DNA from 2 places in the Clostridium fermenticellae genome. Region 2 is predicted to be linked to the other one. Evidence: a T-box and tRNA genes for the amino acid it is inferred to sense, from the RefSeq annotation. Region 2 holds a T-box; the other holds one or more tRNA genes.
The links. The T-box of region 2 lies ahead of thrS (threonine--tRNA ligase). A T-box ahead of a tRNA ligase gene usually reads a tRNA of that ligase, here a tRNA-Thr.
Positions count from the first base shown of each region.

Region 1: it has a tRNA-Thr gene. The T-box ahead of thrS (threonine--tRNA ligase) is inferred to sense a tRNA for this amino acid. The anticodon was not compared.

Region 1 covers NZ_CP032416.1:246,420-250,857, forward strand. The annotation lists gene rlmB (23S rRNA (guanosine(2251)-2'-O)-methyltransferase RlmB) at 1-720, shown strand, start outside; gene D4Z93_RS01210 (NYN domain-containing protein) at 737-1,249, shown strand; gene sigH (RNA polymerase sporulation sigma factor SigH) at 1,326-1,967, shown strand; tRNA gene D4Z93_RS01220 (tRNA-Gly) at 2,038-2,112, shown strand; tRNA gene D4Z93_RS01225 (tRNA-Thr) at 2,118-2,193, shown strand; gene tuf (elongation factor Tu) at 2,266-3,459, shown strand; gene rpmG (50S ribosomal protein L33) at 3,642-3,791, shown strand; gene secE (preprotein translocase subunit SecE) at 3,834-4,064, shown strand; gene nusG (transcription termination/antitermination protein NusG) at 4,112-4,438, shown strand, end outside.
Region 2 covers NZ_CP032416.1:864,030-868,467, forward strand. The annotation lists gene D4Z93_RS04275 (DUF6873 family GME fold protein) at 1-128, opposite strand, end outside; gene ytxC (putative sporulation protein YtxC) at 256-1,176, shown strand; T-box leader at 1,237-1,460, shown strand; T-box leader at 1,488-1,726, shown strand; gene thrS (threonine--tRNA ligase) at 1,791-3,707, shown strand; ribosomal protein L20 leader region at 3,794-3,903, shown strand; gene infC (translation initiation factor IF-3) at 3,936-4,438, shown strand, end outside.

The DNA.
Region 1 (4,438 bases), 620 kb from region 2:
GAAGGAAGGAACGCTGTAATTGAAACACTGAAATCAAATAAAACCATAGAGCAATTGTTTGTTGCAAATGGAGAAATCTCAGGTTCTATAAATACTATATTAAAGTTGGCTAAAGAGAAGAAAGTAGTAGTTAAACGCGTTGATAGAAAAAAACTGGATAGATTATCTCAAACAGGTTCACATCAAGGGGTAATAGCACAGGTTACTCCATACGAATATTGTGATATATATGATATATTAGATTTTGCTTCTCAGAAATCAGAGAATGAATTTATAATAATTTTAGATCAAATAGAAGATCCACATAATTTGGGTTCCATAATAAGAACTGCTGAAACATGTGGAGTACATGGAATTATAATACCTAAAAGGAGAAATGTAGGAGTGACTCCAATTGTTTATAAGACATCAGCAGGTGCTGTGGAACATATGAGAATAGCCAAAGTTTCAAATATAAATAGTACTATAGATGAGCTGAAGGAACATGGTATATGGATTTATGGGGCAGATATGAAAGGTGAAAATTATTGCTTTGAGTCTAAGCTAAATGGGCGGATAGCTTTGGTTATAGGTAGTGAAGGAAGAGGAATATCCAAGCTTACTAAAGAAAAATGTGATGTGCTTTTAAAAATACCTATGGTTGGAAAGATATCGTCTTTAAATGCCTCTGTCGCCGCTGGTATACTTATGTATGAAACTTTAAAGCAGAGAATAAAATAGGGTTATGTGATGTAAAGTGAAAAATATTTTTGTAGATGGATATAACGTTATAAATAGTTGGTCTGAGTTAAATAAAATAAAAGAATATAGTTATGAATCCTCAAGGAACAAGCTTATAGAAATTTTGAGTAATTATGCGGTGTATAGGAATTATAGAGTTTTTATTATTTTTGATGCACATATGGTAATTGGAAGCATAGAGAAAAAGGAAAGAGTCAATAATAATGTAATGGTAGTTTTTACTAAAGAAGGAGAGACAGCGGATAGCTTCATTGAAAGGACTGTAAATGATATAGGACGTTCAGTTGAGGTATGCGTTGTGACATCTGACTCACTTGAACAGCAAGTTATTTTTGGACGTGGAGCAATTAGAATGTCATCGATAGAATTTTATAAAGAAGTACAATCAACTCGAGTTAATATACAAAAAAGAATTCATAAAGGGTATTCAAAGAAAAAATTTGAATTAAAAGATTCAATTGATACGGATATACTGGAAAAACTTGAAAAAATTCGGAGAAGCGAGTGAAAATCTATTGACTGTTAATTTATTTCTAAGTATAATCAGTATTGTATGATACATTCTTGACTTGGAGGGGATTACCTTGAGTAAAAAAGGTTGTGCTAGTAAAAAAGTTTCCTCCTTTGGAGATGAAGTAGACGAGGAAGTTGTTATAAAGGCTAAAAATGGAGATGTTAAATCTCAAGAATATCTGATTAATAAATATGAAAATTTCGTAAAAGCGAAGGCAAAATCCTATTTTTTGATTGGAGCAGATAAAGAGGACATATATCAGGAAGGAATGATAGGATTATATAAAGCAATAAGGGATTTTAGAACCGATAAATTGTCTTCTTTTAAAGCTTTTGCTGAATTATGTGTAACAAGACAGATTATTACTGCCATTAAGACGGCTACACGTCAGAAACATATTCCTTTAAATACTTATATATCTTTAAATAAACCTATATATGATGAAGAATCGGATAGGACTCTTTTAGATGTATTATCTGAAGCGAAAGTTGCTGATCCAGAGGAATTGATCATAAGTAAAGAAGAAATAAGCCACATACATACTGAAATCGGAGAGGTATTATCTAATTTAGAAATGGAAGTTTTAATGTCTTATCTTGATGGAAAGTCATACCAGGAAATTGCGTGTGACCTGGATAGGCACGCTAAATCTATAGACAATGCTCTCCAAAGAGTTAAAAGAAAACTAGAAAAATGTCTAAGTGATAAATAATTGTATATTGACAAAGGATTATACTTGTATTAAAATTGATAATCGGTATATAACTTTTAAACTATTATAAGCAGGAGTAGTTCAGTGGTAGAACACCAGCTTCCCAAGTTGGCTGTCGCGGGTTCGAGTCCCGTTTCCTGCTCCAAAATTGCCCATGTAGCTCAGTTGGTAGAGCGTCACCTTGGTAAGGTGGAGGTCACCGGTTCAATCCCGGTCATGGGCTCCAGTAAAATAAATTTGCAAAACACTAGGGTGAGTTTACTTAAACCAAAAGTTAATAATTTAGGGAGGAATAAAAATGTCAAAACAAAAATTTGAAAGAAATAAGCCACATGTAAACATAGGAACAATAGGACACGTAGACCACGGAAAGACAACATTAACAGCAGCAATAACAACAGTTTTATCAAAAGAGGGAAAAGCAGCAGCAACAAAATATGATGAAATAGATAAAGCACCGGAAGAAAAAGAGAGAGGAATAACAATCAATACAGCACATGTAGAGTATGAGACAGATAAAAGACATTATGCACATGTAGACTGCCCGGGACATGCTGACTATGTAAAGAACATGATAACAGGAGCAGCACAGATGGATGGAGCAATCCTTGTAGTAAGTGCAGCAGATGGACCGATGCCGCAGACAAGAGAGCATATATTGCTGGCATCAAGAGTTGGAGTTGACTATATAGTAGTATTTTTAAATAAAGCAGATCAGGTAGATGACCCGGAATTAATAGAATTAGTAGAGATGGAAGTAAGGGAATTATTGAACGAGTATAACTTTCCTGGAGATGACGTTCCAATAATAGTAGGAAGTGCGTTAAAGGTATTGGAGAATCCAGATGACCCGGAAGCAACGAAATGTATACATGAGTTAATGGATGCAATAGACAGCTATATACCGACACCACAGAGGGCAACAGATAAACCATTCTTAATGCCGGTAGAGGATGTAATGACAATAACAGGAAGAGGAACAGTAGCAACAGGAAGAGTAGAGAGCGGAATATTAAAAGTAGGAGACGAAGTAGAATTAGTAGGACTTAAAGAAGAAAAGACTAAGACGGTAGTAACAGGAGTAGAGATGTTCAGGAAGACATTAGACCAGGCAATGGCAGGGGATAATATAGGAGCATTGTTAAGAGGAATACAGAGAGATGATATAGAGAGAGGCCAGGTACTGGCAAAACCCGGTACAGTACATCCGCACAAGAAATTTGTAGGTCAGGTATATGTACTAAAGAAAGAAGAAGGCGGAAGACATACACCATTTTTTAATGGATACAGACCACAATTTTATTTCAGAACAACAGATGTAACAGGATCAATAAAATTACCGGAAGGAACAGAGATGGTAATGCCGGGAGATCACATCAATATGGATGTTGAATTAATAACACCGGTAGCAATGGATGAAGGATTAAGATTTGCAATAAGAGAAGGCGGAAGAACAGTAGGTTCAGGCGTCGTTACTACAATTGTTGAGTAATTGAATTTATAGGACTGGGTTTCTAGACCTAGTCCTTTTAAAAATCATTTACTGTGTATATTTAGGACAATTTTATTGACATATAAGCTGACTTATGATAAATTATCTAAGTGATGCACAATTATGAGAGATTAAAATATTAATATAAATATTATATATGTAGTTTTCAGGAGGTGTAAGAAATGAGAACAAAAGTAACATTAGCTTGTACGGATTGTAAACAGAGAAACTACAATACAATGAAAAATAAGAAAAATGATCCAGATAGGTTAGAAATGAAAAAATATTGTCCTTTTTGCCATAAACATACATTACATAAAGAGACTAAGTAGTCCTTTAGAGTCATAAATAAAATTTAGAGGATGTGAACAAAAATGGCTGTAGATAATAATGTAAAAAAAGTTAAAGGTTCAGCAGCGTCCGGCAGTGGTTTTATTGGCTTTTTAAAGGAATTGTTATCAGAACACAAAAGAATAACTTGGGCATCTAAAGATAAAGTAAAGAAAGCCACGATTACGGTTATGATATTTTGTGTCGTATGTATTGTAATTGTAGGTGTATTAGATTTTGGTTTTAATAATTTATTTAAACTTGTTTTTAAATAAAATTAAAAAAGGAGGGAGGAAGGGAATTAGTTCCCATTCCTTATATTATGGCAGATAAAGCTAGATGGTATGTAGTTCATACATATTCTGGTTATGAAAATAAAGTAAAGGCTAATCTTGAGAAAATCATAGAAAATAGAGAACTCTATGATTGTATAGACGATATTCAAGTTCCTATAGAAGAACAAGTAGAAGTAAAAGATGGGAAAAAGAAAATCACGCAGAAAAAGATATTTCCAGGATATGTTTTAATACACATGATAATGACAGATGATTCTTGGTATGTTGTCAGAAATACTAGGGGAGTTACAGGTTTTGTTGGGCCAGGATCGAAACCTGTACCACTTACAGATCAAGAAGTTGAGTCTATGGGC
Region 2 (4,438 bases):
ATATCAGGATGGCCTGATACTGCTTCATAAAGTAAATCTGATTTAGGACACATAAGTGGCTTGAACCCAAGTTTTTTTAGATTATTTATTTCTTCAATGCTTGTTCTGCAATCTATAATTACACACATAAATTTCTCCTATTTAAGTTAGTATCGAGTATAACTTATTATATTATTATTGTCGATATTTGCAAATAAATTTTTGTATATACATTTTGTTTACACATATACTAATTTAAAGAAGGGAGTGTGTCAAATGTTATTACTTACTGTTGTATATGATGATAAAAGAGAAGATTTAATATATGATATAGAAAATGTAGTAAGGTATTTTAAAGAAAAGAACTTTATCATGGGAATTTCAGAAAATATACAGTCTAATACTCACTTCGTGAAGGTATTTTGTGATGGAGAATTAAGTGAAAAGGTATATAATCTATTCAATATGAATGTTGCAGGAATTATTTATAATATTGTTATAAATGAATTTTGTGATAAACATTTATTTGAATTGTTATCTGATACCTATTTCTTCTTAGGATATGATGAAATAGATCAAATTATGAAAAATATTAAGAGTGTACTAAAAGGATATGGTTACAAATTTGATCAAAACTCTATATACTGTATGAATAAAAAAAATATGATATTAGATAAAATTGCTGACTGCATAAGGGAGAATAATGAGATAAATATAAATGGTTTTATAAGATTTAGAATGAATGACCTTCAAGATGATTTGGAAAGTATTGTTGATAAAATAGTAGAACAATATATGGTTGAGAAAGAATATAATGATTTTATAAAACTTTTAAAGTATTTTGTTGAGATTCAGGAAAGTAGAATTGATGAGATAGATATAGTAATAACAGAATATGGTAAATATTTATTAAGAGATGCCACTGGAAAAGATATTACTCGTGAATTACTCATGGATTTGGATGAAATTCAGTATAAACAAAATTCTAATGAAGAGGACGTAATTATAGGCATTTTAATAACAAATTGTCCTAAAAATATAGTTATTCATGGTATGGAAAATATACAAAATGAAGAGTTTATAGGTACTATAAAAAATATATTTAAAGATAGGGTAAAAATTTGTGAGGTATGTGATTCGTGTAGTGCGGTAGAGGACAAATGTGAAAGTTTGTTTAACAGTAAAATTAAAAATTAGTTTTTTAAAATTATCTATTGACAAATATAAATACACATAATATAATGATCACAATAAATGATTAAAACTTTGAAAAGGAAGAGTAGATAACAGGCTACTTTAAGAGAGAGGAATCCATTGGTTGAAAGATTTCTTAGGTAAGTGTTATTGAAAACCACCTTTGAGTTGAGTATTGAACTTAGTAGATATTTCCGTAAATCTGCGTTAAAGATTCTGAGATGATTATAGATTTTATTTATCTATTATCAAATTGGGTGGAACCACGATTAATACTCGTCCCATGTTTTTGGGATGAGTTTTTATATTTTTGAATAAAGACTTTGAAAAGGAAGAGTAAATAATAGACTGCTTTAAGAAAGAGGAATCCACTGGCTGGAAGATTTCTCAGGTAAGTGTTATTGAAAACCACCTTTGAGTTGGATATTGAATTTTAGTAGGTATTCCCGCGTATCTGCGTTAAAGATTTAAGGTAACAAACATTAGGTATCGTTTAGTATTATATTTAATTTGTTGAAGTTGGGTGGAACCGCGATCTACACTCGTCCCATATATTGGACGGGTGTTTTTTATATATAATTATTTAATTATAAATTTATAAATAGGAGGAAACAGTCATGATAAAGATTACTTTAAAGAATAACAGTATTATGGAGGTTGAGAATGGAACCAAAGTATCAGAAGTGGCTTCTAAATTGAGTTCATCTCTGGCAAAAAAAGCTGTTGGAGCGAAAATAGATGGCGAAAAGGCAGAGCTTATGAGTGAATTAAATAAAGATTGTAAGCTTGAAATATTGACATTTGAAGATGAGGATGGAAAATGGATATTAAGACATACTGCTTCACATATATTAGCGCAAGCAGTTAAAAGGTTGTATCCTGATGTAAAGTTGGCTATAGGACCAGCAATAGATAATGGATTCTATTACGATTTTGATGCAGAATTTTCATTTACACCAGAAATACTTGAAAAACTTGAAGTTGAAATGAATAAAATAGTAAAAGAGAATTTGGAACTTAAAAGGTTTGAATTGCCCAGGGAAGAAGCTATAAAGCTTATGAAAGAAAAGCAAGAACCTTATAAAGTTCAGTTGATAGAAGATTTACCAGAGGATGCGGTAATATCTTTTTATAAACAGGGAGATTTTGTGGATTTATGTGCAGGTCCTCATGTTGGATCAACTGGTAAGGTAAAGGTCATAAAACTTCTTTCAATAGCAGGTGCTTATTGGAGAGGTGACGAGAAAAATAAGATGCTTCAAAGAATATATGGAACTGCATTTGAGAAGAAGGCAGATCTTGAAGAATATTTAAGAATGATGGAAGAGGCTAAGAAAAGAGACCATAGAAAGATAGGTAAAGAACTTGATTTATTTAGTATTCATGAAGAAGGACCAGGATTCCCATTCTTCCATCCAAAGGGAATGATTATAAGAAATACCCTACAGAATTTTTGGAGAGAAATGCATGAAGCGGCTGGATATGATGAAATAATGACTCCAATAATATTAAATGAAAAACTTTGGAGACAGTCAGGACATTGGGATCATTATAAGGAGAATATGTATTTTACAAAGATAGATGATGAAGATTATGCTATAAAACCTATGAACTGTCCTGGAGCAATAATTGTATATAAGAGTCAAATACATTCATACAGAGAATTTCCAATAAGATATGCTGAAATGGGTATTGTTCACAGACATGAAAAATCAGGTGCACTTCATGGACTTATGAGAGTTAGGTGCTTTACTCAAGATGATGCACATATGTTCTTGACTAAAGACAATATAAGAGATGAAATATTGAATGTTATAAAACTTATAGACAGTTTTTATAAGGTATTTGGATTCGAATATTTTGTTGAATTATCAACAAGACCAGAAAATTCAATGGGAAGTGATGAAGACTGGGAAGCAGCAACTGATGGATTAAGAGATGCATTGAATGCAGCAGGTATGGAGTATAGGGTTAACGAAGGAGACGGAGCATTCTATGGACCAAAGATAGATTTCCATTTAAAGGATTGTATAGGCAGAACATGGCAGTGTGGAACAATTCAATTGGATTTTCAAATGCCAGAAAGATTTGATTTAACTTATATAGGTGCAGATGGAGAGAAACACAGACCAGTTATGGTTCATAGAGTTGTATTTGGATCAATAGAAAGGTTTATAGGAATACTGACAGAACATTATGCAGGAGCATTTCCAACTTGGCTTGCACCAGTACAGGTTAAAATTATGAATATAACTGATGACCAAATTGAGTATGCTAAGAAGATCGCATGTGAATTAAAGAAAAATAAAATTAGGGTTGAACTTGATTTGAGAAATGAGAAGATAGGATATAAGATTAGAGAAGCTCAGCTTCAAAAAATTCCTTATATGCTTGTATTAGGACAAAAAGAAATGGAAGCAGGTAATATCACTGTAAGAAGCAGAAAACAAGGAGATCTCGGATCAGTTAAATTAAATGATTTTATAAAGAAAGTTAGAAGTGAAATAGATAATAGAATTAGTGAAATAGATTAATAACCAAATATGATTTCTATAATTTTTATGAGCCAATTTAGTATAAAATAATATTGACTTATTAAAAAATTAGTTATATAATAGCATATGTTAAGAAGAAACAGCCGTTTCTCACCTTACAGCACGGCTAGTAAGGTTTATGGAATTTTTGATTTTGTTATTCTAAGGACGGCTTAAGCCGTCCTTTTTATTGTTAACTTATAAAGTTTTGTTAAAAACACCTAGGAGGTGAAAATTATTAATAAAGATTTTCTTAGTAATGAAAGCATAAGGGAAAAGCAAGTAAGAGTTATTGGAAATGATGGTTCACAAGTTGGGGTTATGTCATCCAGGGAAGCACTTAAGATTGCAGAAGAAAAAGAATTGGATTTAGTTTTAATATCACCGAATGCAAAACCACCAGTTTGTAAAATAATGGACTTAGGTAAATATGTTTATGAACAGACTAAAAAGGATAAAGAAGCTAAAAAGAAACAAAAGGTCATAAATATAAAAGAAGTTAGATTGAGTCCTACTATAGAGGAACATGATATATCCATTAAATCGAATAATGCAAGAAAATTTTTGATGGCAGGAGACAAGGTTAAAGTTACTGTTAGATTTAGAGGAAGAGAAGCTGACTATTCATTTATAGGCAAGAAAATATTAGATGAGTTTTACAGTAAGCTTGAAGATATCTGTGTTAAGGAGAAAGCTCCTAAATTAGAAGGAAGAAATATGATAATGGTTTT